DNA from 3 places in the Paenibacillus sp. FA6 genome. Region 3 is predicted to be linked to each of the others. Evidence: riboswitches for the same ligand, from Rfam matches in the RefSeq annotation. Region 3 holds a riboswitch; each other region holds the start of a gene.
What was found. A riboswitch is a leader RNA that binds a small molecule or an ion and turns the genes downstream of it on or off. The one in region 3 is predicted to bind thiamine pyrophosphate.

Region 1: it holds a riboswitch for thiamine pyrophosphate, as region 3 does, so the genes downstream of both, ACP8HI_RS19775 (ABC transporter substrate-binding protein) here and thiC (phosphomethylpyrimidine synthase ThiC) in region 3, are expected to answer to the same signal.
Region 2: it holds a riboswitch for thiamine pyrophosphate, as region 3 does, so the genes downstream of both, ACP8HI_RS05020 (thiamine phosphate synthase) here and thiC (phosphomethylpyrimidine synthase ThiC) in region 3, are expected to answer to the same signal.

Annotation. Positions count from the first base shown of each region.
Region 1 is NZ_CP188820.1:4,306,069-4,313,966, forward strand. It holds gene ACP8HI_RS19765 (ABC transporter transmembrane domain-containing protein) at 1-1,216, opposite strand, end outside; gene ACP8HI_RS19770 (pyridoxamine 5'-phosphate oxidase family protein) at 1,492-1,908, opposite strand; TPP riboswitch at 2,262-2,372, shown strand; gene ACP8HI_RS19775 (ABC transporter substrate-binding protein) at 2,477-3,487, shown strand; gene ACP8HI_RS19780 (thiamine-binding protein) at 3,529-3,822, shown strand; gene ACP8HI_RS19785 (ABC transporter permease) at 3,819-4,583, shown strand; gene ACP8HI_RS19790 (ABC transporter ATP-binding protein) at 4,620-5,441, shown strand; gene ACP8HI_RS19795 (TVP38/TMEM64 family protein) at 5,445-6,068, opposite strand; gene ACP8HI_RS19800 (TatD family hydrolase) at 6,156-6,956, shown strand; gene nfsA (oxygen-insensitive NADPH nitroreductase) at 7,034-7,777, opposite strand; gene ACP8HI_RS19810 (heavy metal translocating P-type ATPase) at 7,833-7,898, opposite strand, start outside.
Region 2 is NZ_CP188820.1:1,090,001-1,097,898, forward strand. It holds gene ACP8HI_RS04995 (alanine/glycine:cation symporter family protein) at 116-1,465, shown strand; gene ACP8HI_RS05000 (AAC(3) family N-acetyltransferase) at 1,581-2,363, shown strand; gene ACP8HI_RS05005 (DUF2809 domain-containing protein) at 2,410-2,757, shown strand; gene ACP8HI_RS05010 (immunity 53 family protein) at 2,754-3,041, shown strand; gene ACP8HI_RS05015 (HXXEE domain-containing protein) at 3,075-3,608, shown strand; TPP riboswitch at 3,668-3,771, shown strand; gene ACP8HI_RS05020 (thiamine phosphate synthase) at 3,912-4,580, shown strand; gene thiO (glycine oxidase ThiO) at 4,597-5,742, shown strand; gene thiS (sulfur carrier protein ThiS) at 5,739-5,942, shown strand; gene ACP8HI_RS05035 (thiazole synthase) at 5,944-6,711, shown strand; gene ACP8HI_RS05040 (thiazole biosynthesis adenylyltransferase ThiF) at 6,708-7,727, shown strand.
Region 3 is NZ_CP188820.1:1,672,633-1,680,530, reverse strand. It holds gene ACP8HI_RS07735 (bifunctional cytochrome P450/NADPH--P450 reductase) at 1-2,047, opposite strand, end outside; gene ACP8HI_RS07730 (hypothetical protein) at 2,316-2,570, opposite strand; gene ACP8HI_RS07725 (CAP domain-containing protein) at 2,604-4,049, opposite strand; gene thiC (phosphomethylpyrimidine synthase ThiC) at 4,120-5,877, opposite strand; TPP riboswitch at 6,125-6,234, opposite strand; gene ACP8HI_RS07715 (O-antigen ligase family protein) at 6,341-7,898, opposite strand, start outside.

The DNA of each region.
Region 1 (7,898 bases), 2.6 Mb from region 3:
AATCTTCACTCACAAGTCGTAGATCAATATCATCGATGGATACAGTACCTTCCTTCGGGTCATAGAAACGAGATAACAGCTGTAACGCGGTGCTCTTGCCCGAGCCACTGGGCCCAACGAATGCCGTATACCTTCCAGCAGCAATGCTTAGGCTGACTTCCTTTAACTGATCGGTTCCTTCCGTATACCCAAAGGTCACGTTGTTCATCTGTATATTTCTCGTAAGAGAAGGAAGCTCAACAGGTACCATTGCCTCTGGCACGCTCGGTTGATGATGAAGTATTTCACCTATTCGCTTGAAGCTTATACTGGATTCAATAATATCCGGGATCATAAATGACAGGTTGACACCAGCTTGTCCTACACTCATAAATAAGGTAAAGAAAGCAATAAAGCTACCGATTGTCATCTCATCTTGAAAAATTAAATATCCTCCGAAGCCGATCATTGTACCATTTAATAGTAATAAGGTTGTTAAAGGTAGTCTTTCTAAGAGTGAATTCATAACATGCATCTTTAAGCCAAATGAAAATAACTGTCGAATTTGTTTCTCAGCGCGCTCTCGAAATCGCTCTTGCTGATGTAGAATTTTAATCGTTTGATATCCCTTGACTGTTTCATCAATTGTATTGGCAAAATGCTCTTGTGCTTCTTTATAGTTGATATTAGAGGCTTCCGCACGTCCCTGCAGTAGTTTGGGACCGACAATCATAAGTATCGATCCGAACAACATCATCAATGTGAGTTTCCACTCTATTGAGAATAATACGGTAAGACCTAACAGGAAACTTAGGCCTTCCTTCAGACTAAAGGGAACTGAGCTGTAAATAACATTTTCAATAGAGGACATATCAGAAGAAAAGCGAGTAACTAGATCACCCACTCGGTAGCGCTGATAGAAAGGAAAGGATTGCTTCTGCATGTGAGTAAACAATTGGATGCGAAGTTTCTGGACCACCTTACCGCTTAGTTTGGAGAGTGCATAATCCCCTCCCAGCCCAGCAACGATACTAAGCGCCCCCCCAATGACCAGAATACCTAGTATGATGAAAAAGGCTTGATAATCCTTGGGGGTAAAAGCTAAGTCTACCAAATACTTAAGACTCAATGGTGACGCTACCGCATAGGCAACTTCAATCAATAAGCCGAATAAAAAGATGCCGCACAGCAACTTATATTGTATAAAATGACGAACAACCATTTGTAGAAAACCCAATCCTATCGCCTACCTTTCAGTAGTCCTAGATTACAACAGGTTGGTATAGACTGTAAATCAACTTTGTAGAACTCTGCCTTGAGGCGAACCAATATCCCATACTTTACAGCATTTTCTACTAGACTGCAGTATCGAAAGAGGGGGATGAACATAAATAAAGGCGACTTTCCATTAAAAACTGAATGGAAGTCACCTTTGTCAAATTAAATTCAACTTAACAAATTAAATTCATAAGTTTTTTACTGGGCTCTTCGGATGTTGGGGGTCTTTCTCGTTTAGGAAATCCACTTTCTTTGCTTTCCGTCCTTATCCGTATACAGAATATCTGCAAGTTGAATATCAAGGATGACATAATTAGGATCCCTTGGTCCGTCAAACCACTCCTTCAAATCATCATTCCAACATCTTTCCTTCAAATTGTCATCCGTGCAGATTGAACAGGTCCCTTCCATAACGACAACCTCTTTAGTACCTCCAATTTCATACCCAATGAGCAATGATACATTTGGATTATTCTTCAACTCCTCTACCTTATGTGTTCTCCGATCGCTTACCAAATGAATGCTCAATCCTTCATTATACAACATCATATATCTCTGCTTCGGCTTATTACCTTCAATAGTCGCCAGAGAACAAATCTTATTGTGGTCTAAAATTTTCGTTATATCCTGCTCTATTATCTTGTTGTCCATTATGGATCGTGTTCCCCTTCCTCATGTTGAATGTACTTAAAGCATATGATTTATTGTACCCATCCAAGTAGAAACGGATTCGCCGTCCTTTTTTAAGGAGCTTATGCTTCCGATGCTAGCGATACTCCGTATCACTTTAAGGCACCCGTTTCAGCGGAAATATAAGGATTAGAGTATCAAGAATCAATTTCATAATTACGCAAATCGATTTAGATGCATCGGCGATTATGAAATTGATTCAAGTGAAACTTATACTTTCTTATATTTTAAAAGAATACGAATCAGCCTCTAAACAATTCCTAGCTGGACACCCCTAGCCCAGTCGATTATAATGACGTAGAACGCCTTAACTACATAAGTACCAGGGGTGCTGGAATTGGCCGGCTGAGATTGTGTCCCACAAGACACTGACCCTTATACCTGATCTGGATAATGCCAGCGTAGGAACGTATCCGATATGGTTACATTCATATCTTTCTTGCGCCCACATGCGTCCCGATTACGGGGCGCTTTTTTGTCGAATACTAATAGGACATGGAACAATAAGTCCAACAGAGGAGAGAGCAGAATGAGAAAGAAAAGAACATTGTCGATACTTTTAACATGCCTACTATTACTCGTAATAGCGGGTTGTGGGGGAACTAAGAATGAACAGAATGCACAGACTAGTAAGAAACTACAAGACGTCAAGATTGTCTTGGACTGGACTCCTAATACCAATCATACGGGACTATATGTAGCGAAAGATCAAGGATATTATGAAGATGAAGGTCTGAATGTTGAGATAGTCCAACCAGGTGCTGGTGGAGCCGATACGATGGTCGCTTCAGGGGCGGTGCCTTTTGGTATAAGCTATCAAGAGAGTGTGACACTAGCAAGAACACAGGACGTCCCGCTCGTCTCTATTGCCGCAGTTATTCAACATAATACGTCCGGTTTCGCGGCACCTGCTGACCGCAACATTAAATCACCTAAGGACTTTGAAGGTAAAAGTTATGGAGGTTGGGGTTCTCCTGTAGAAGAAGCCATCATGGGCTCTATCATGGAGAACGAAAAGGCAGATGTTAAGAATGTTAAGATGATCAATATGGGCGATGCCGATTTCTTCACCGCGGTTAAGCGTGATATCGATTTCGCATGGATCTTCTATGCATGGACGGGTATTGAAGCAGAGCTTCGCAATGATCCAATCGACATGTTATATGTTAAAGATTATGCTGTAGAACTAGACTACTACACACCTGTCATTGTAACGAACGAGAAGCAGATCAAGGATGATCCTGAGCTAGTCAAAGCTTTCCTCAAAGCAACAGCCAAAGGCTATCAGCTAGCCATTGACAAACCAGAAGAGGCTGCTGATATACTTAGTAAAGCAGTCCCTGAGTTAGACAAAGATCTTGTTCTCGCAAGTCAGAAATGGCTTAGCCCACGTTACACAGATGATGCCCCTCGTTGGGGTGAACAAAAGGTAGAAGTATGGCAGGGCTATACAGATTGGATGCTAAGCCATAACCTTCTGGATAAACAGATTGAAATTGGAAAGGCATATACTAATGAGTATTTGCCACAGTTACCATAAGCAAACATTATCTCCAAATTCGAAAGGATTGAACATATAATATGGCAAACACATTATTGAGCATTCAAGTTATTCCAAAGACACCTGGAAATGAAGATTCCATTCCTTATGTAGATCGCGCAATTGAGGTCATCCAACAATCCGGAGTGAAACATGAGGTTCATCCTCTAGAGACCACAATGGAAGGCGAACTTAGCGAGTTATTAGACATTGTGAAGGATATGCATAAGGCTCTTGTCGAAGCAGGGAGTCCAAGTGTCATTTCTCAGATCAAGATCGCTCACAATCCACAAGGGATCAGCATGGATAAGTTAACAGAGAAATATCGTCCATGAGATTGTGGTGGAACAAAATCTGGCCGCCCTTCGTGGCGGTCTTCTTCTTATTGATGATATGGCAGCTATGTACGTCTTTCTTCGAGATTGAGAAATGGATTCTCCCCTCTCCAACTGATATTGTTCGTGAAGCTTCCGCTCAATCGGGCGGATTGTGGAAACATACTTTAGCAACAGCGAGGTTAACCGGTGTTGGGTTCCTCATCGGTAGCTCAATAGGTCTGTCTATCGCCATTGTATTGCATATGATTCCTTTTCTTAAGTCGGCCTTATATCCTCTACTGATTCTCAGTCAGAATGTACCGACCATCGCGCTTGCTCCACTACTGATGATCTGGTTCGGCTTCGGTCTTCTTCCCAAATTCATCGTCATTACGCTGGTCTGCTTCTTCCCAGTAGCTATTGCCATGATGGGCGGGCTGAGGCAAACGGATCCAACCATGCTTAGCTATATGCGTATGATTGGAGCAAGTAAGAGGCAAATCTTCTTTAAATTAGAGCTTCCACACTCGCTCCCAGCTCTGTTCTCAGGAATTAAGATCGCAGCGACGTATAGTGTGATGGGTGCAGTCATTGCAGAATGGATCGGTTCCGATAAGGGTATCGGTTATTATATGATGCTACAAAAAGCTAGCTATCGTACGGACCGCATGTTTGTTGCAATCTCCATCATTATTGTTCTTAGCCTCATGATGTTTGCTATTATAGGTCTGCTAGAGAAGTGGTTAGTACGCTGGAAGCCACGTCAAGAACACAAATAAGCCTACCATTACTAACTTATGAAGGACGTGTTTCTCATGTTGGAATCCTATATACCGAAAGACAATATCCTAAGTGGTAACGTCCATTCAGCATCACAAGCCTTAAAAGTCACTGATATTAACAAAAGCTTCGGTAAACAAGGCCAAGATTTATCTGTGCTGAATGGTGTTTCCCTTACCGTAGAACAAGGAGAATTCGTCTCTCTCGTCGGTCCTTCAGGATGCGGTAAAAGTACGCTATTTCATATTATTGGAGGATTAGTACAACCCGATTCTGGCGAAGTATGGATGAATGGACGCGAAGTCACGGGAGAACGAGGCCATATTAGCTTCATGCCACAACAACCCGCTCTATTTCCTTGGCGAACCATTGAAGATAATGTCATTCTTGCACAAGAAATAAAGGGTACATCCAAGAAAGACGCACGTAAGGAAGCTCGAGAGTGGATTGCTAAGGTGGGTCTCTCCGGATTCGAACAAGCATATCCTCACACGCTATCCGGTGGAATGCAACAGCGAGTTGCATTCCTACGCGCACTTCTCAGCCCAGAAGAACTAATATGCCTAGATGAACCCTTCAGTGCGTTGGATGCATTGACGCGAAGTGATATGCAGCGTTGGCTACTTAATATTTGGGAAGAGAATCAGCGTTCTGTCTTATTCATCACTCACAATATCGAGGAGGCTTTGCTGCTATCCGACCGCATTTATGTATTCTCAAATCGACCTGGATCTGTATTGCAGGTCGTAGATGTGCCACTCCCTCGACCACGACGAGAAGAGCTTACTGATGATCCTACCTTTCTAAAGTTAAAACGGGAATTGTCGCAGTTGATGAAAGAAGAGCAAAAAAAATAGGATCTACGAATCACTCGCAGCCCTATCCTTTCCACATATTTTTCTTAAGCTTCTACGATGGGTAACTACAAATATCACAATGAGTGCAATGCAAAATATGACATATGATACGATCAATTTCCGTAAGTCCATATCAGGGAAAATGAGCGATGAGCTAATTATGCCGAATAACCATATATGTGAGAGCGTGCCTACAATAGAGGACCAGGTATACGTAGACACTTTAATTGGTGATAAAGCAGACATAAAAGCGATAATATTATTGGGCATGATGGGTAAAGTACGAAGAAATATAATCGCCCATGCTCCGTATTTATCAAAGCCATACTGCCACTTTTCATATCGCTTTAGCCTCTTGCCCCATCTTTGGTTAAACCAATCATGAAAGAAATATTTACAGATAACAAAAACAACGATCGCAGCCACTGAGCCTACTAACCAACTAGCCATTAATCCAACCTTAACTCCTAATATCGAGATGTGGAGCACGATCAATGTCGCAAATGGAAAGATACCTAGAAAGTTCTGAATAATCGCCAGTATGATCGTTAGAAGGATAATAGCAATACCCTCTAATCCTGTGAAATTTAAAAGCCAATCAATCGCTTGATCTATCATATTTGTCATAAATACAGACCTACTCCATTTCAATACCGCTCTAATAATGTTACTTGAGGTTGATTACAACCATTCTAGTATAGGAGGTCATTTATTATAAACATATCAACATATACTCCAATCATTGATGCCCATATTCACCTTGATTCTTATAGTGGTGAGCAACCATTACACCTTGCAGAGTTGTCCAATGATGGCGTAAGCGGGGTTATAGCTGTATCCATGAATCTCCAATCCAGCATCCGCAATCTAGAAATTGCAAGATTACATCCTACTCTCGTTCATCCTGCCTTTGGATTCCATCCCGAGCAGCAGCTCCCAACATCAGAAGAGGTTGCCGAACTGTTATCATGGATGAAGGATCATCATCATGACATGATCGCTGTAGGTGAAGTGGGGTTACCTTATTATTCACAGCTAGAAGCGAAGGAAACTGGACAATCATTTGACCAAACACCTTACATTGTCTTGCTAGAACAATTTATTTCTTTCGCCGCCATATACGATAAGCCCATTATACTACATGCCGTATATGAAGATGCAATTACAGCATGCAACTTACTTGAAAAGCATGGCGTAACCCGGGCACATTTCCACTGGTTCAAGGGTTCCGCGGATACTGTAGAACGCATGGCGAATAACGGTTATTTTATATCTTTCACACCAGATATTCTATATGAAGCTGAAATTCAAGAATTAGCCCGCCTCTATCCGAAAGAGCAGGTCATGGCGGAAACCGATGGACCGTGGCCCTTTGAAGGACCCTTCTCTGGACAAATGACCCATCCACGGATGGTTTCTGATGTGATTGAAACATGGAGTCAAATCCATGATATTAGCGTAGATGCAGCCCGTAAGATAATCCACTCCAATACTCAGCGATTTTACGGAATCTAAAAAGATGCTAGTGAGCAAGCAGAGACGCTGTGCCATCCCTCTTGTAAGGACGGCACAGCGTCTTTCTGAAACATAGCTTACTTGTTCATAAACCCTTTACTCAACAAAAATTCCTTCATATGCAACCGATTAGGCTGTGCCAAGCGATTAGCCATCGTCTTAGACCACGGAGTATCGTTCTTCCCCATTGTTCTTTCTAACATATATTGCTTCGTAGTTTCATCATAAGCCTTCACCTGCTCTACGATCTGTTCTTTCGAATATATATTTCTGTGGAGCACTGCATCCACAGGTAAGCGAGGTCGTAGGCTGGTATCTTGATCCGGGTATCCAACACACATCCCGAATACAGGATATACTAATTCTGGTAGACCAAGTAGATCAGAGACCTCTGCAATATGGTTACGCACACCACCAATATATACAATTCCAAGCCCCATCGACTCTGCAGCCACCGCTGCGTTCTGAGCCGCTAGTGCCACATCTGTTGTGGCAACAATGAGATTCTCCATAGAATCCTCATAGGAAGGTTGATCAACTAAGTGTGGTGCCGTCACTTGCTGCAGGCGATATAAATCTGCGCACCAAACTAGGAATACAGAACATTGCTCCACATAGGCTTGATTCCCCGCAAGTGTAGCGAGTTCCCTCTTTAATTCCGGCTCTGTTACTGCGATAACGCTATAAGCCTGCACATTACTTGATGTAGAGGCCATTTGTGCGCAAGAAACGATAAGGTTTAACTGCTCCTCGGTAACTGGCTGATCTGTAAATCTTCGGATCGAACGATGATTCAATAACTGAGATATTGTGTCATTCATGAGAAGCGCTCCTTATTTTATTATAAATGTAGTTTCGTTATCATTTGCCAGTCTATTATAGCTTCACTCGTTGCAATCGAAGCGCGTTAAGCACAACCGAGACAGAACTGAAGGCCATTGC
Region 2 (7,898 bases), 580 kb from region 3:
TTAATTTCACTAATTGGCGGAGTATTTGTGTATCTCATATCCTGTACCTCTCTAAGAGTCCAAATCAGTCGATTTGGCTCTTTTTTTATTAATATTGATGAGGGAGTGGGTTGTGATGGTAGAAGTATTGGGAAATATTAATAGTTGGGTATGGGGACCGCCCTTGCTTATTCTAGTAATGGGAACAGGGATTTGGCTGACGATTCGATTAAATTTACTTCAGGTGCTTCGTCTACCGATGGCACTCAAGTTGATTGGTAAAGCACCTAATGAGGGGGATGGTGATGTTAGCAGCTTTGGGGCATTAAGCACAGCTCTTGCCGCAACCGTCGGTACGGGTAATATTGTTGGTGTAGCCACAGCTATTAAGATGGGTGGTCCAGGAGCGTTGTTCTGGATGATCGTTGCAGCCTTTCTGGGGATGGCAACGAAATATGCAGAAGGATTATTGGCTGTTAAGTATCGCACGTTAGATAAGAATGGAAATTACTCGGGGGGACCGATGTACTATATAGAAAAGGGTCTCGGTCCTCGCTTCAAACCGCTAGCAATCATGTTCGCTGCTAGTGGTATATTAGTAGCATTGTTCGGTATAGGAACGTTTCCACAGGTGAATGCGATTGTATCCTCAACAGAAGCAAGCTTTGGAATTCCGGTCGTTGTAACGGCTGTTATTCTAGCGGTGCTGACAGGGATCGTGACCATTGGAGGGATCAAGAGTATTGCCCAAGTGTCCACGAAGGTGGTTCCATTCATGTCCGTCTTGTATATTCTTGCTGCTCTTGGAGTTCTAATCACCTTCGCTGAAGAGGTCCCAAGCGCAATTGCTCTAGTGTTCACATCTGCTTTCTCAACGACTGCGGCAACAGGTGGTTTCGTCGGGGCGACGATTATGCTTGCAATACGCAGTGGTGTAGCAAGAGGGATCTTTTCCAACGAGTCTGGACTGGGAAGTGCACCAATCGCTGCAGCTGCAGCCAAAACGAAATGGGCAGCTGAGCAGGGATTGATTTCGATGACAGGTACCTTTATCGATACGATTATTATTTGTAATCTGACCGGACTGACTTTATTGGTAACAGGAGTATGGAATGGAAATAACGAAGGTGCGCTTATGACACAGGCAGCATTCGCCAGCGCTTTCCCTGCATTTGGAGCAGATTTACTGACGATCTGTTTGATATTGTTCGCATTTACAACTATTCTAGGATGGAATTACTATGGGGAACGATGTGTTGAATATTTAATAGGGGTAAAGGGGATTAAACCATATCGTTTCTTGTTTATAGCATTAGTAGCTGGTGGAGCATTTATTAAGCTTGATGCCATATGGATTATTGCAGATATTATGAATGCATTGATGGCATTCCCTAACTTGATTGCACTACTAGGTCTATCGGGTGTTGTAGTATCTGAGACACGTGTGTATATGGAGGCAATGGGTAAGAAGAAACAGAAGGAATGAAGTTGAACTTGTCGAATGGTATGTAGTGGACTCCCTACCTTATTAGAGATGGGATATAATAGAGTAATGTAAGCTCATCATATATCATAAACGACATAAAGGAGACTATTCAACTATGCATACACACGCTAGTCTTTTGGAACAAATGCAACAAATGAGAATTAACCAACAAGGTGTCGTACTTGTACACTCGTCCATGAAAAGCTTAGGTGAAGTAGAAGGTGGGGCTGATACGGTCATCAACATGTTGTCAGAATTTATGGAAGACGGACTACTAGTTTTCCCTACTCATACATGGGCTAATATCAACGCGAGCAATCCTGTATATTATGTGGAAGAATCACCTTCTTGTATTGGTATCCTTCCTGAAATATTCCGTAAGCGACCGGGTGTCGTACGGTCTTGGCATCCCACACATTCCGTGGCGGCCCTAGGAGAGGGAGCGGAATCATTCACTACGGGTGATGAAGTGTTTGATACACCATGTGCTAGAGGTTCAGCATGGGGCAAATTGTTGGATCGACAAGCGACCATACTACTTGTTGGGGTAGATTTGCGCAGGAATACTTTCATGCATGGGGTAGAGGAATGGGTTGATATTCCAGGTAGAATGACCGATGATCCTGAACCGTTGCAAACCGTCTTGGCTGATGGAACCGTGATTGAAGTACCATCCCGTAGGCATTGTGGACAGTCATGGTCAGAGTATTTCTGGAAGGTTGAGGACGTGATGGTGAAGCATGGTGCGATGTATTTAGGACAATTGGGTGATGCGGTTGTACGTGTATGTGACACGGTCAAGATGACCGAGGTTCTTACAGAAATGCTGCGTGAGTATCCCGATTTATTCTCGGACAATGAACCATTAAACGAGCATATGCAGCAGTTATTTGGATAAGTTAGTGAAGAATAGAATAGTATACGTATTCCTATTCTTTATAGTAATGACTTTAGGAATTTGTTCGAGGGCATTTTCAGATGTATTACCCTTGTTTGTATCACGACATTTCGGAGATGCTTTGTGGGCAAGTATGATTTATTTCGGTTGTCGGATATTGTTCGTACAGCAAAAATTGCTTATCTCTGTTTATTTAAGTTTAATATTTAGCTTTACGATTGAATTCAGCCAGTTGTATCAGGCGGATTGGATTATTGGAATACGATCAACACTATTGGGAGCATTAATATTAGGAAAAGGTTTCTTAGTCATTGATTTAATCCGATATGTGGTAGGGATTACTTGTTCTTGTATTATGGATTATTACTTGTTTAACCGAGGAGGAAGAAGATGAGTAACCTGAAATGGTTAGAAGGTTGGTATGAGAATCATTGTGATGATGAGTGGGAGCAGACTCATATTTTGAAGATTGAATCGATAGACACTCCCGGATGGAGATTAACGGTACCTTTACTTGAGACTGAATTAGAGGGGAAAACGTTAGATGAAATTATCATTGATCGGAATGATCATGATTGGGTGAGATGTTGGATCAAAGATGGATATTTCGAAGGTGCAGGTGGATTGAGAAATTTAGAAGAGATGATACAGATCTTTAAGGAATGGGCGGAAAGCTAGCAGAGAGATACCGTAGTAGGGAGTTGATTTTAAATGATACTTCTTGACTCATTTATAACCATAGAATCTTTCATGTGGTTGTTTCTAGCGGTTTTTATGATCCATGACTTTGAAGAAATCATATTTGTGGAGTCCTGGATGAAGAGGAATTATGCTACAATCGACAAGATCATACCAAAGGTTGCGCGGAAACTAGTTAAGAACATGTCAGAAGTGAAATCATCTCAGTTCGCGGTAGCGGTATTCATGGAGTTCATTGTTTTTATACCCATTACCTATCTGGCTGTGGAGCAACATCATTATGTTCTATTCATAGGCTGTAATGCCTTGATGTTTGTACATGTGTTTACTCATCTAGCACAATCCTTATATTTGAAATTGTACACCCCAGGGGTATTAACAGCACTAATTGTGATTTTGCCATACTCAGGATATTTGTTTTATAGATTAATAATCGAAGACATTGTTACTCTAAAAGAAATATTGTTATACGCTCCTTCAGGGTTAATCGTGCTCCCTTTAGTGTTACTAGGACATAAGGTAGGTAAGCTAGTGATACGCAATTAATAAATAAAAGTTATTCTATTATTCCAATATTTGTGTTAGTATGTATCCAATTGAATACGTTAGATCACTAGGGGTGCTATTTGGCTGAGACGGAATGTGTGATTCCAAACCCTTTGAACCTGATCTGGATTATACCAGCGTAGGGAAGTGAGCTTGAGCTTTGGTTAAGATCGTTTTGTATGCGTGTATACGTCTGCATTCTTTTGACTATAGTTATAGGCCACCTTCTATTGCAGAAGGTGGCCTATTTGGTGTTCTATCATATCCGAGATTCGACTTGAGGGAAAATAGGGAGGGAGTACAATGTCAGCGCGAGAATTACATGTGATCTCGAATGGTCAGTCTGAGCTGGAACGCTTTGCAAGGATAGCGGCACTTATTCATCCTTTTGTAACAGCATTTCATATAAGGGAGAACTCAAGTCATGCGGCCGACCTTTGGGCAGGGATATTGGCTTTAAGAACAGTTGGAGTACCTCTTAGTAAAGTGATCATAAACGACCGAGTTGATGTCGCTTATGCCGCTGGAACTGGGGGAGTCCAGTTAAGCTACCGTAGCCTAGAGGTGCAGGCAGTGAGGAGAGCTTTTTCTAGATTGCGAATAGGACGTTCTGTTCACGATGTTCAAGAGGCAGTGGAGATGAGTGAGCAAGGAGCTGATTATCTAGTGTACGGACATATCTTCCCAACAGCTTCTAAGCCAGGACAGCAAGCTAGAGGAACGAAGGCATTAGGGGAAGTTGTGAAAAGAGTCCCTATTCCAGTTATCGCGATCGGGGGCATTAAGCCCGACCATGTGCAGCAGATTGTCGCAACTGGAGCAGCAGGAATTGCAATACTATCGGGAATTACCGCAGCAGATGATCCATTAAGGTCGGTGAAGGACTACCGAGAGGCATTAGATAGTTTAGAGGAAGTTCAAAAAGTCAACTTTTTGAACACGGAATTAAAGTTTATACCCAAAAACCTTTAGGAGGTCAATGACCAGAATGAAGCAATTAGATGCCATTATTATAGGTGGGGGAGTGATTGGAAGTTCGATTGCTTACCATATGTCCGCAAGAGGCATGAATGTGATTCTCTTGGAGCGTGATCGTCTGGGAAGTCAAGCTTCGAATGCGGCAGCGGGAATGCTTGCGGCACAAGCTGAAATGACCGAAGTTGGACCGATGTTCGATTTGGCGCGGGCAAGTCGTGCGTTATTCCCAAAGCTCGCTACGGATCTAAGAGAGTTAACAGGGATAGATATTGGTCTAAAGCGTAAAGGTCTACTCCGTGTAGCAGTAACAGAAGCGGATGTGACCGAAATTCAACGTACATTAGCTTTTCAAAAGACAGTAGGGGAACAAGCTGAGTGGTTGTCATTGGAGCAAGTGAAGCAACGGGAGCCGGGCATTTCTTCAGATCTGCTTGGAGCAATGCTAGTTGAAGAAGATGGTCAAGTGGATGCGCCTGAGTTATGTCTCGCATTTGCCAAAGCAGCGGCAGCACTTGGAGCACAAATTAAGGAGTTTACTGAGGTGAAATCTCTTATTTATGCACATGGGCGTATGACTGGAGTGGTTACAAGTGAAGGAACAGTTCATGCTGATCAGGTCATCATTGCTTCAGGAACGTGGAGTGGGCCACTTCTTGAGCAGGCTGGATTGACATGCCCAATTTATCCGGTCAAAGGGGAATGTTTCTCTGTTCTAAGTCACACACCGTTGCTACAATCTACGATATTTAGCCATGGTTGTTATTTAGTTCCGAAGAAAGGCGGGCGACTCGTTGTTGGAGCAACTGCAACTGCACATAGCTATGATCGCAAGGTCACTTTGAAGGGAATATCCAAGTTATTAGAGTCAGCGAAGCAACTGTTACCGGGTATCGTCGAAACAGAGTGGGAGCGAGCTTGGAGTGGGCTACGTCCACAGACATTAGATGGCTTACCTTATTTGGGTGAACATCCGTCGCTGAAGGGACTATATGTGGCGGCAGGGCATTATCGTAATGGTATTCTACTTAGTCCAATGACTGGGAAGCTAGTTGCAGATTGGGCCGAAGGTAAGACGGAGAAGGTTCTTTCACTAGAAGCTTTTCGGGTAGATCGGCATCAGAATGTTCCTAATGAAAGGGCAGGTGTCCTATTATGAAGTTACAAATTAATGGTGAACAGGTTGAAGTATCAAATAACTGCAAGACGGTCGTCGATTTACTTGTATATTTCGGGCTAGAGAGCAAAGTTGTTATTGTTGAGTGGAACCAGCATATTTTGGAGAAATCAGATCATGAGACAACATGCTTGACGGATGGAGACCGAATTGAGATTGTACATTTTGTAGGGGGTGGCTAATTTGTTGAAGATAGGAACACATGAATTTAGTTCAAGATTGTTATTAGGAACAGGGAAATTCCCAAGCTTTGAGATTCAAAAGGAAGCCGTTGATGTATCTGAGACAGAAATCTTAACGTTTGCGGTTAGACGGATGAACATATTTGAGGCGACTCAGCCTAATTTTCTGGAAATGCTAGATGTTAGTAGATATACATTACTCCCGAATACAGCAGGTGCTTCAACGGCAGAAGAAGCTGTTCGCATCGCTAAATTAGCGAGAGCATCTGGGCTGTGCGATATGATTAAAGTCGAAGTGATTGGTGATTGGAAGACGCTGTTGCCAGATCCACTGGAGACGTTAAAAGCTTCTGAAATGCTTCTAGAGGAAGGGTTTATCGTTCTTCCCTATACATCTGATGATGTGTTGTTGGCCAAGAGATTACAGGAACTGGGTGTTCATGCCATCATGCCAGGTGCGTCCCCGATTGGTTCGGGTCAGGGTATTATTAATCCATTGAATCTTAGTTTTATTATCGAGCAAGCAACGGTACCCATCATTGTAGATGCAGGCATAGGTAGTCCTGCTGATGCGGCTTTCGCTATGGAGCTTGGAGCCGATGCCGTATTGCTGAATTCCGCTGTTTCAGGGGCGCAGAATCCCGTGAAGATGGCTTTAGCAATGAAGCTCGCGATTGAAGCGGGGAGATTAGGATTTGAAGCGGGTCGAATTCCGAAGAAGCGCTATGCTTCTGCTAGTAGTCCGATGGAAGGATGGATTAGCACTTGAATGAGCGATATTCACGACAGAAGTTATTTACACCCATAGGAGAAGCGGGACAGCTTAAGCTTGGAACGATGCATGTCCTTATTATCGGCGCAGGGGCATTAGGTACAGGAAATGCTGAGGCACTTGCAAGAGCAGGTGTGGGCAAGTTAACGATTGTGGATCGAGATTATGTAGAGTGGAGTAACCTGCAGCGCCAACAACTATACTGTGAAGCGGATGCAGAGTTACGCATACCGAAGGCTATTGCAGCAAAGAAAAGACTCATGGAGATTAATTCCACGGTGGAAGTGAGCGCATATGTGATGGATGTAACGACAAGCGAGATCGAAGATATGGTCTCGGGTGTCGATCTGATCATTGACGCGACAGATAACTTCGATACTCGGTTGCTAATGAACGATGTTTCTCAAAAGGTCCGAGTACCTTGGATTTATGGGGCATGCGTTGGTAGTTATGGGATCACATACACCATTATTCCAGGGGATACTCCTTGCCTGAACTGCTTACTCGAAACGGTACCGTTAGCTGGAGCTACCTGTGACACGGTTGGTATTATTAGTCCAGCTGTACAAATGGTTATCGCTTATCAGTCGGCAGAAGCTTTGAAATTATTGGTAGGTGATCGATCTTCATTGCGTAATAGACTTACTTCTTTCGATCTGTGGAGTAATCAGCACTCTTCCATAAATGTACATAGCATGAAGAGGCTATCGTGTCTTTCCTGCGGCGATGACCGGACCTATCCTTATCTTTCTGCGTCGAATCATACGAGAACGGCTGTTTTATGTGGGAGAGATACGGTTCAGATTCGACCACCCGTACCGATGAAGCGAAATTTAGTGGAACTCGTTGCAATCTTCGCTCAACAAGGACACCGAGTGGAGCATAATCCTTACCTAGTATCGTTGTATACGGGTAATCATCGGTTGGCTATTTTTCAAGATGGAAGAGTGTTGGTACACGGAACGAATGATATTGCTGAAGCTAAAAGCTTGTATCATCGATATTTAGGTTGAACCTGTTATAGACGAGATAGGGAAAGAAGTCCAGAGGCTAATGTAATGTCAGCCTGGGCTTCTTTGTAATGGGTAGTATCAACGCAGTAAGTTCATATATCTCCACCTTTCTACTCTAAACTATGACACTAGTGTTATAGTCAATAGCGTAAATGAATTTTTTATATAATT
Region 3 (7,898 bases):
CCACAGTAGCGTGAACAGCATCGTAAGATTGGGCTAGAGGGGCACCAGCAATACCACTGACGAACTGAACGTCAAGTGAATTTCGTTCTTTCTCCACCTTATGATCGAATTTCAAATCAAATGCTTCCATCAAGTCTACCCACATATGTTCCCGCCATTGTTCTAGATGCATCTCAAAGTCTCCGCTGGCATCACCCTCTCCCCGTTCAGAGAGCCTTGTAGCCCCCTTAAGAGACAGTTGCTCATCTATGAATCTGGGCACATCCTGATAGGTACTTGCCCATGTGCGATCCCCACAACCAAATACGGCATAATTCACGCCTTGAAGTGCACCTTCTTCCATCTGCTCCAACCATTGTACGAATTCACGCGCATTGCTAGAAGGCTTTCCATTATAAGAAGCAGCCACGATCAACACAGCACCTTCTGTTGGTAATTTACCAATACGGGAGTTCAGTGAAGCTACTTCACATTGTACGCTGTGTAATCGTGCGATATCTGCTAACTCACGTGCAATACTTTCTGCGGTACCTAAATTTGAACCATATAGAACTAATAAGGGGTGATTATTAACCCCAATGATGGAGGGACGCTGTGTTTGATCCGTCTTTTTATCCGTTGAAGTTGCAACAGCATTAGATGGCGTCATGTTTATAGAGGGCTTAACCGCTAGTTGTTCTCGCTTTCGGACATGGATTTTGAAATCATCCGGTTTCAGAGTCAATGTTTCCTTTACTTTGAGCTGATAGTCCGTATAATCTATTAGTTCAAAATGCTTAAGTACCATACCAAGTACTAAAACAGCTTCGTGTAATGCAAACTGTTGCCCAATACATGCACGCTGCCCGTTACCGAACGGTTTATAGGCATTAATCGGCACTTTACTCTGATCCTCAAATCGTTCTGGACGGAACTCCTCTACATCATCCCCCCAAGCTTTTGTATCACGATGAAGTTTAGGGATCAGAACATTAACACTGTCCCCCTTCTTCATGGGATATTTACCTCCCAGCAAGGTATCTTCCTTAGCGAAGAGAGAAAAAGCCGGAGCCGTTGGCCAAAGACGTAATGATTCATTCAAAATCATTCGTATGTATTTCAGGTCAAGCACCTGCTTATAGGTTGGTGTTGGATCTGTTAAAATATGATCTACCTCATCATAAGCCTGTTCTAACTTCTCCGGATTCTTTAATAGATAGTAGATGGCGAAAGAAAGTAAACCGCTGGTTGTCTCATGACCGGCAATCAAGAACGTAATCATCTGATATCGAATATTCTCATCATCCAACCGCTCACCTGTCTCAGGGTCTTTACTAGTTAACATGCGAGATAGTAAGTCCTCAGCTTCCTGCTCCCCACTCGATTTTCGTTCTGAAATAATCTTATCCACTAAGGAAAACAGTGATTCTATATCCTTCTTGTACTGGCGCTTCGTCATGATCTTCAGCTTATCCTGAATCTCAAATCGTGTAAGCTGGGCCATTGCCTCATCTAGCGCCCGTACCATACTTACGATAAACGGATGCGGTTGATCACGATAGAAGCTGTTAAACCGATAATTGAATCCGCACAAACCTATGGTATCTAGTGTAAGACGGGTCATATCTTCTGGGACATTGACACTCTCATCGGGATTTAGCCGCATCCACTTCTGAACAAGTTGTACAGCGATATCAACCATCATACCGTGGTAACCCTGCATGGCTCTCTGACTGAAGCTTGGGATCAGGATATTATGAGCCTTTTGCCAATTGGGTTCATCTGTCTCACTAGTGAACAACCCATCTCCAGTGAAAGCACGAACTTTCTGTAAAGGTGCCCACACACGTTTATCAAAACGAGACTCATCACACACCTCAGCCACTAATTCCTCGCTTGATATGTAAACATTGCTCTTTCCTCCAGGTAAAACATTTCTAAAAATGGGGCCGAACTCATATGAAAGTTTGAGTAATGACTGAATTGGCTGTTCAATGTTTAAGAGCGGAAGATTACCTAGCGGACCATATGTTTTCGGTTGGGGGATTTGGGATTCCATATTATCCATATTATCATTCTCCGATTCCTATCAATTTTGTGAAATAGGTATGTTTTAAACAAGGCATATGATTGCCCTTATCTATATACTCATTTTCAAGTATGTCAATAACATAGGATTAGCATATGGGAACAAGGCTATACATCCTCACATCTTCATTCACCAATTATACTTTCTGTACGGTCAAGAAATAAACCAATGATAGCCGATAGGCTGTCATTGGTTTATGAAGTAATGGATGAAATGCAACTGTAACCATCTATTTCTATATCTCTAATTAAACAAGCGTACTCCACCAAGGGATCATTTCATAAACACATAACCCATCGTGTTCTCCAATAACTTTCATATCCTTCGCTTCTTCTGCCGTATAGCTTTGCACTTTTTCAGTTGATTCAACGTGGTATGTTTTCCTCGATAAGTTTGATACACAAATAAAACAATCTTCGTAGCTTTGAGCATCCACCACCAGCAAATTGGCTGGGATCCCGGTTACAATAACTACTGCATTTTGGGCCCGTTCTTCTGTCAAGATGATATTCCCCTTCTGTACCTATTTATAATATCATAGCGGTGTAAAGAAATTCTGTGTGTAATAAATATTATAATCACTCGAACTAATACCGAATGCAACACCTACACCCAACGTTTCAAAAGAAGACTTAAGTATGTTGCTTCGGTGTCCTGAAGAATTCAACCAACCAGAGTACGCATATATCGCGTTCTTATATCCTGCTGAAATATTCTCTCCGTATGCGCGGTATTTTCCCGCTCCACTTGCCGCAAGGCGATCTCCAGTCGATTTCCCATCTGGACTGTCATGGCTGAAATAGTTCCGTAACGCCATGTCTTGGCTGTGTTTTCTGGCTGCATTCGCCGCAGTGTTATTCCATTCTAGAGCATTCAGCCCTTTTCGTATACGTACAACATTCGTTAGATCAAATATCTGCCTTTCAAATGCCGTAAGAACTTCACCAGTTGAAGAGCGCTTGTCTTGCGCAGAGGAATTCATCTTAGTTGTATTTACTAGTAAACTCTCAGACTTCCCATTTCCCAACGTGTCCATAAATAAGGTGACTTCATAGTTAGTAGCTTCATAACTCTTCCATCGACCTTTTGAGTCAACACTAACTGTATCTCCCCATAACTTCTTCGCTTCTGCTTCCAAGTTATTTAGGCCCATCTTAGTATCTATAGACCAGCCATCTGCATTGGAATAAAGCGCAATGACCTTCCCATCTTGAACGCCTATCTGAGCATACTTCGAATAATCCTGATTATAGATGTACCAGATCATATTTGTTTCTGTGGCATCTTTTCGCTTGGGTTGGCCCAGCTTTGTAATCACTCTGGTCTCAGTATCTCCGAGGCTAATGCCATTCAAACTGAGACCAGTACTCTGAATCTCTGAATCCTTCAACGTCGGGTGAACCTGTTTCAGCCTGTAAATGAACGTCTGCGCTTCTGCCCTTGACAGGACATCATTTGGGGCGAAACTTTCCAGCGAACTTCCTCCTTGCTTCCCTTGAGCAATGCCCTTATCTAGTAGAAGCTGGATAGATTTCTTCTGGGAGAGGGGTTGCCCCATAACGGCTGCAAACAACTCAGCGACTTGTCCCCGTTTCATGTTCTGATTAACCTCTCCAGATATCGGCCATTCGAGTCCTTTGGCTACGTCATAATACGGTTCATACCATGAAGTATGCGGAACTGAATCCCTGATTGCCACCTGTGGATATGCCCGTAGGACCATGACTAGAAATTCTGTTTCCGTAACGATTTGAGAAGGACGGAATGTCCCATCATCATACCCATTACTAATTCCATTGCTTTGTGACCATTTCACCATTTCGTAAGCCCAATGCGATTCTGGGACATCCACATAGGTGAGCGATTCGGCCTTAATGGCTGTACCTGTTCCTACGATCCCCAAGATGACAAGTAAGGATAGATAAACTATCCATTTCAGCTGCTTTACCCGTCTTTTTATTCCAAACCTAGTTTCTGTCATCCTATCCCTCCTCTTCTACAGTAACCTGCCTATTCTTATGTCGGAATAAGAGTGAATAATCTGAATAGTCTCATTTATAAATGACGCTTCCACCCTCTTTAAATTCGTTCGCTTTATTCAACAGACCATTTCTTATGGAATCCTGTTCCTCTTGTTCCTTCTGTCTAGTTGAATCCCGAATATCATGAGAAATCCGCATGCTACAGAACTTGGGTCCACACATGGAACAGAAATGTGCCGTCTTAGCTCCTTCCGCAGGTAGCGTCTCATCATGATACTCCAGCGCTCTCTCAGGATCGAGCGACAGGTGGAACTGATCACGCCAACGGAATTCGAACCGGGCTTTGGACAGTGCATTATCACGGTCCTGTGCTCCCTTATGCCCTTTAGCTAAATCAGCGGCATGGGCAGCTATTTTATAAGTTATAACCCCTTCCCGCACATCATTCTTGTTCGGTAATCCTAAATGTTCTTTAGGAGTAACATAGCAAAGCATGGCCGTACCAAACCAACCGATCATCGCTGCTCCTATCGCTGAAGTGATATGATCATATCCTGGTGCAATATCCGTCGTAAGAGGGCCCAATGTATAAAAGGGCGCTTCGTTACAGATTTCAAGTTGCTTATCCATATTCTCCTTGATTAAATGCATCGGTACATGTCCTGGGCCCTCAACCATCACCTGAACATCATGTTTCCAGGCAATCTTCGTCAATTCACCCAACGTTTCCAGTTCTGCAAATTGCGCTTCATCATTCGCATCGGCGATAGAACCTGGACGTAAACCATCTCCTAAGGAGAAGGAAACGTCATACATTTTCATGATTTCACAGATATCTTCGAAATGCGTATAGAGAAAGTTCTCTTGGTGATGAGCAAGACACCACGCTGCCATAATGGAGCCACCACGTGATACAATTCCAGTCATTCGATTGGCAGTCAGTGGGATGTATCGAAGCAAGACTCCTGCATGGATAGTGAAATAATCCACACCCTGCTCTGCCTGCTCAATGAGTGTATCTCGATACACTTCCCATGTTAAATCCTCTGCTTTGCCCTTTACCTTCTCTAAAGCTTGATAGATGGGTACAGTACCTATTGGAACGGGGGAATTACGAATAATCCATTCTCTCGTTGTATGAATATTGTTGCCGGTAGATAAATCCATAATATTATCCGCACCCCAACGTGTAGCCCATCTCATCTTCTCAACCTCTTCATCTATGGAGGATGACACAGCTGAGTTTCCAATATTGGCATTAATCTTCACTAAGAAATTCCGTCCAATAATCATAGGTTCACTTTCAGGATGATTAATGTTCGCAGGAATGATTGCACGACCGAGAGCTACTTCATCTCTGACAAATTCCGGTGTTACGTTTTCTCGAATCGCAATATATTCCATCTCTGCTGTAATCACGCCTTTACGAGCATAATGCATTTGGCTTACATTTCTTCCTTTTCTAGCTCGTAAGGGATCCCTCTGCAAAGCTGGAAACACCTCTTCTCGTGAGGCTTCTTTCACATTACCGTTATCTTCTGGCTTGATTGTTCGCCCTACATAAGATTCAGAATCTCCACGTTCTTTAATCCACGATAAACGATTGGGATGCAATCCAACACGAATATCGGTATGCACTTCGCTGTCGGTATAAGAACCACTAGTATCATAGACCCGAACAGGTGCATTCTCCTCTATTCCAGATATACCCGAAGTGTTGCTAAGTGTAATTTCGCGCATTGGAACGCGAATGTCTGGACGAGACCCCGTTACATACACTTTTTTACTTCCTGGAAAAGCTGATAGATTAACAGATTCTTTCTTCATTTCGCTTGTCATTTCATTTCCTCCTATAAGTAAGATGATTTGATCAAGCGGAGCAAATTCTATTCAACAAATAGAAACGGATAAGCCGTCCCTTTTCAAGGAGCTTATGTTTCCGATACCAGCGATACTTCGTATCGCCTTAAGGTCTCCGTCTCTACCGAAATATAAGAAATAGAGTATCAAGTGATACTTATACTCCCTTATATTTAGAAAAAGACTGCCTCTGAGAAAGAGGCAGTCTTAAATAGACAAATAGAACTCCATTTCCTCCGCTGGCATTACCCAGATCAGGTTTGACGGTCGATAGTTGATCACTATCCTCTCAGCCTGGCATACCAAGCTCCCGTTACGATGTAATTGTTAGTTAAAGTATAACGAAGTAACCAGATAAAGCAATAGTAATTCCCAAATAACTATCTATATCCTTACAAAAGCGGAGTTACCTCCCAAATCATCACTGTTGTTAAAATTCAAGCTGTAAATCTGCGATTTCATCAATCTGTGCGGATTCCGTAGGATCAGCCGCAATCAGAAGGTCATAAACGACCTGATCTGGGACACTGTTATTCTTCTTTAGTGCAGCCAAATACCAACGAGCAATTTCACGGTTAGTTGCATTGGTATAATCTTCGCTCAAACCAATCTGTAGCGTAGCTATAGCTGCTTCCAATTTTTCAGACATAAATTGTATTTTTCCTGTATTCAGTGCTACAGCCGGAGCAACCGTAAGCGACCTTCCTTGCAGTTCTTGAGAAGACAGAGTCTTCAAATATTCCAAATCCGCCAGTACATGCCTGTAGGCCTCAAGCCCGATATTGAAATTCGCTTGCTTGTTAACACTGTCTTGCTGTGTGTGAGCCACCTGCCCCAGATCATAAGAGCGACTGATGAGAGCGCTGTACCACTCCATCTCCCAGAGGTCTTCGCTGTTTATGATATCTGTGTAATTCTCATTGAAACCAAGCTTTAGGGTAACCGCGGCCACCACAGGCTCTCCTAACATCAGCTGTATTTTACCCGTATTCAGAGCGATGGTCGGAGTGATGGAGAACGGACGTCCCTGCATCTGCTCCGGAGGGAGTGTCTTCAAATACTCCACACCGACCACAACCTGTTCGTATGTCTCGAGCCCTGTCTTGAAATACTCCTGTTTCAGAACATCATCCTTGAGGGTATGTGCCTGGTCTCCCATCGCAAGTGAGCGTCTAATCAATATATCATACCATTCAATATCCCAGATGAACTTATTGGCATTGTCACGGTAGACCGCGTGAGCAAGGTCGCTTTGCCCTTTAAGATCGTAGTAAGCTGCTAACTGCGTCAGTAATTGCTTGTTGTAAGGCTCGTCCTTGAGGGCGCGTGTCAGCACATGAAAGGACTCTTCAAGGAACTGCTCGTCTTGAGTCTGGTTAAACACCTGCTGATTAATCGAGGATAGGTACATCGCCGACTCCGGGTGGCTCGGACGCTTATCCAAAGCTTTAACCAACGGTACCTTCAGCTCTTCGTAGGACTCACTGATACCAAACAGGTTCTTGGCTTTCACAGCGGCATTACTCGACCCGATATAGCCGATCAAGATGAACACCAGAGAGACAGTGCCGATTCCTACTACAGAGAAATATCCAAGGCGTAGCCACGTCTTATTCCAGTTCCAACTCAGTGGCTTACTATCCATGACCACCGTCATCCCAGCCAGACCGATAAAGACAAGTATTCCCATGAAGGCATAGCTCATATTGAAGTCCAGTAAGCTATGAACCAGAATCGACAAGGCTATAATCAGATAAAAGAATCCATTATCGAAATCATCCTTATCTCTTTTTACATATCCACGAATATATTTATAAAAAATAAAAAGGATAAAACTCATAAACACGATAAATCCTAGAATCCCTACTTCAATCAAGTATTGTAAGAAGAAGTTATGTACCTGCCGGCTAGTATATGGGTTGTTCTGATATTGCTCATACAGTGAGGCCCAACCTCCTCCTCCGGCACCAAGGATCGGATAATCTTTA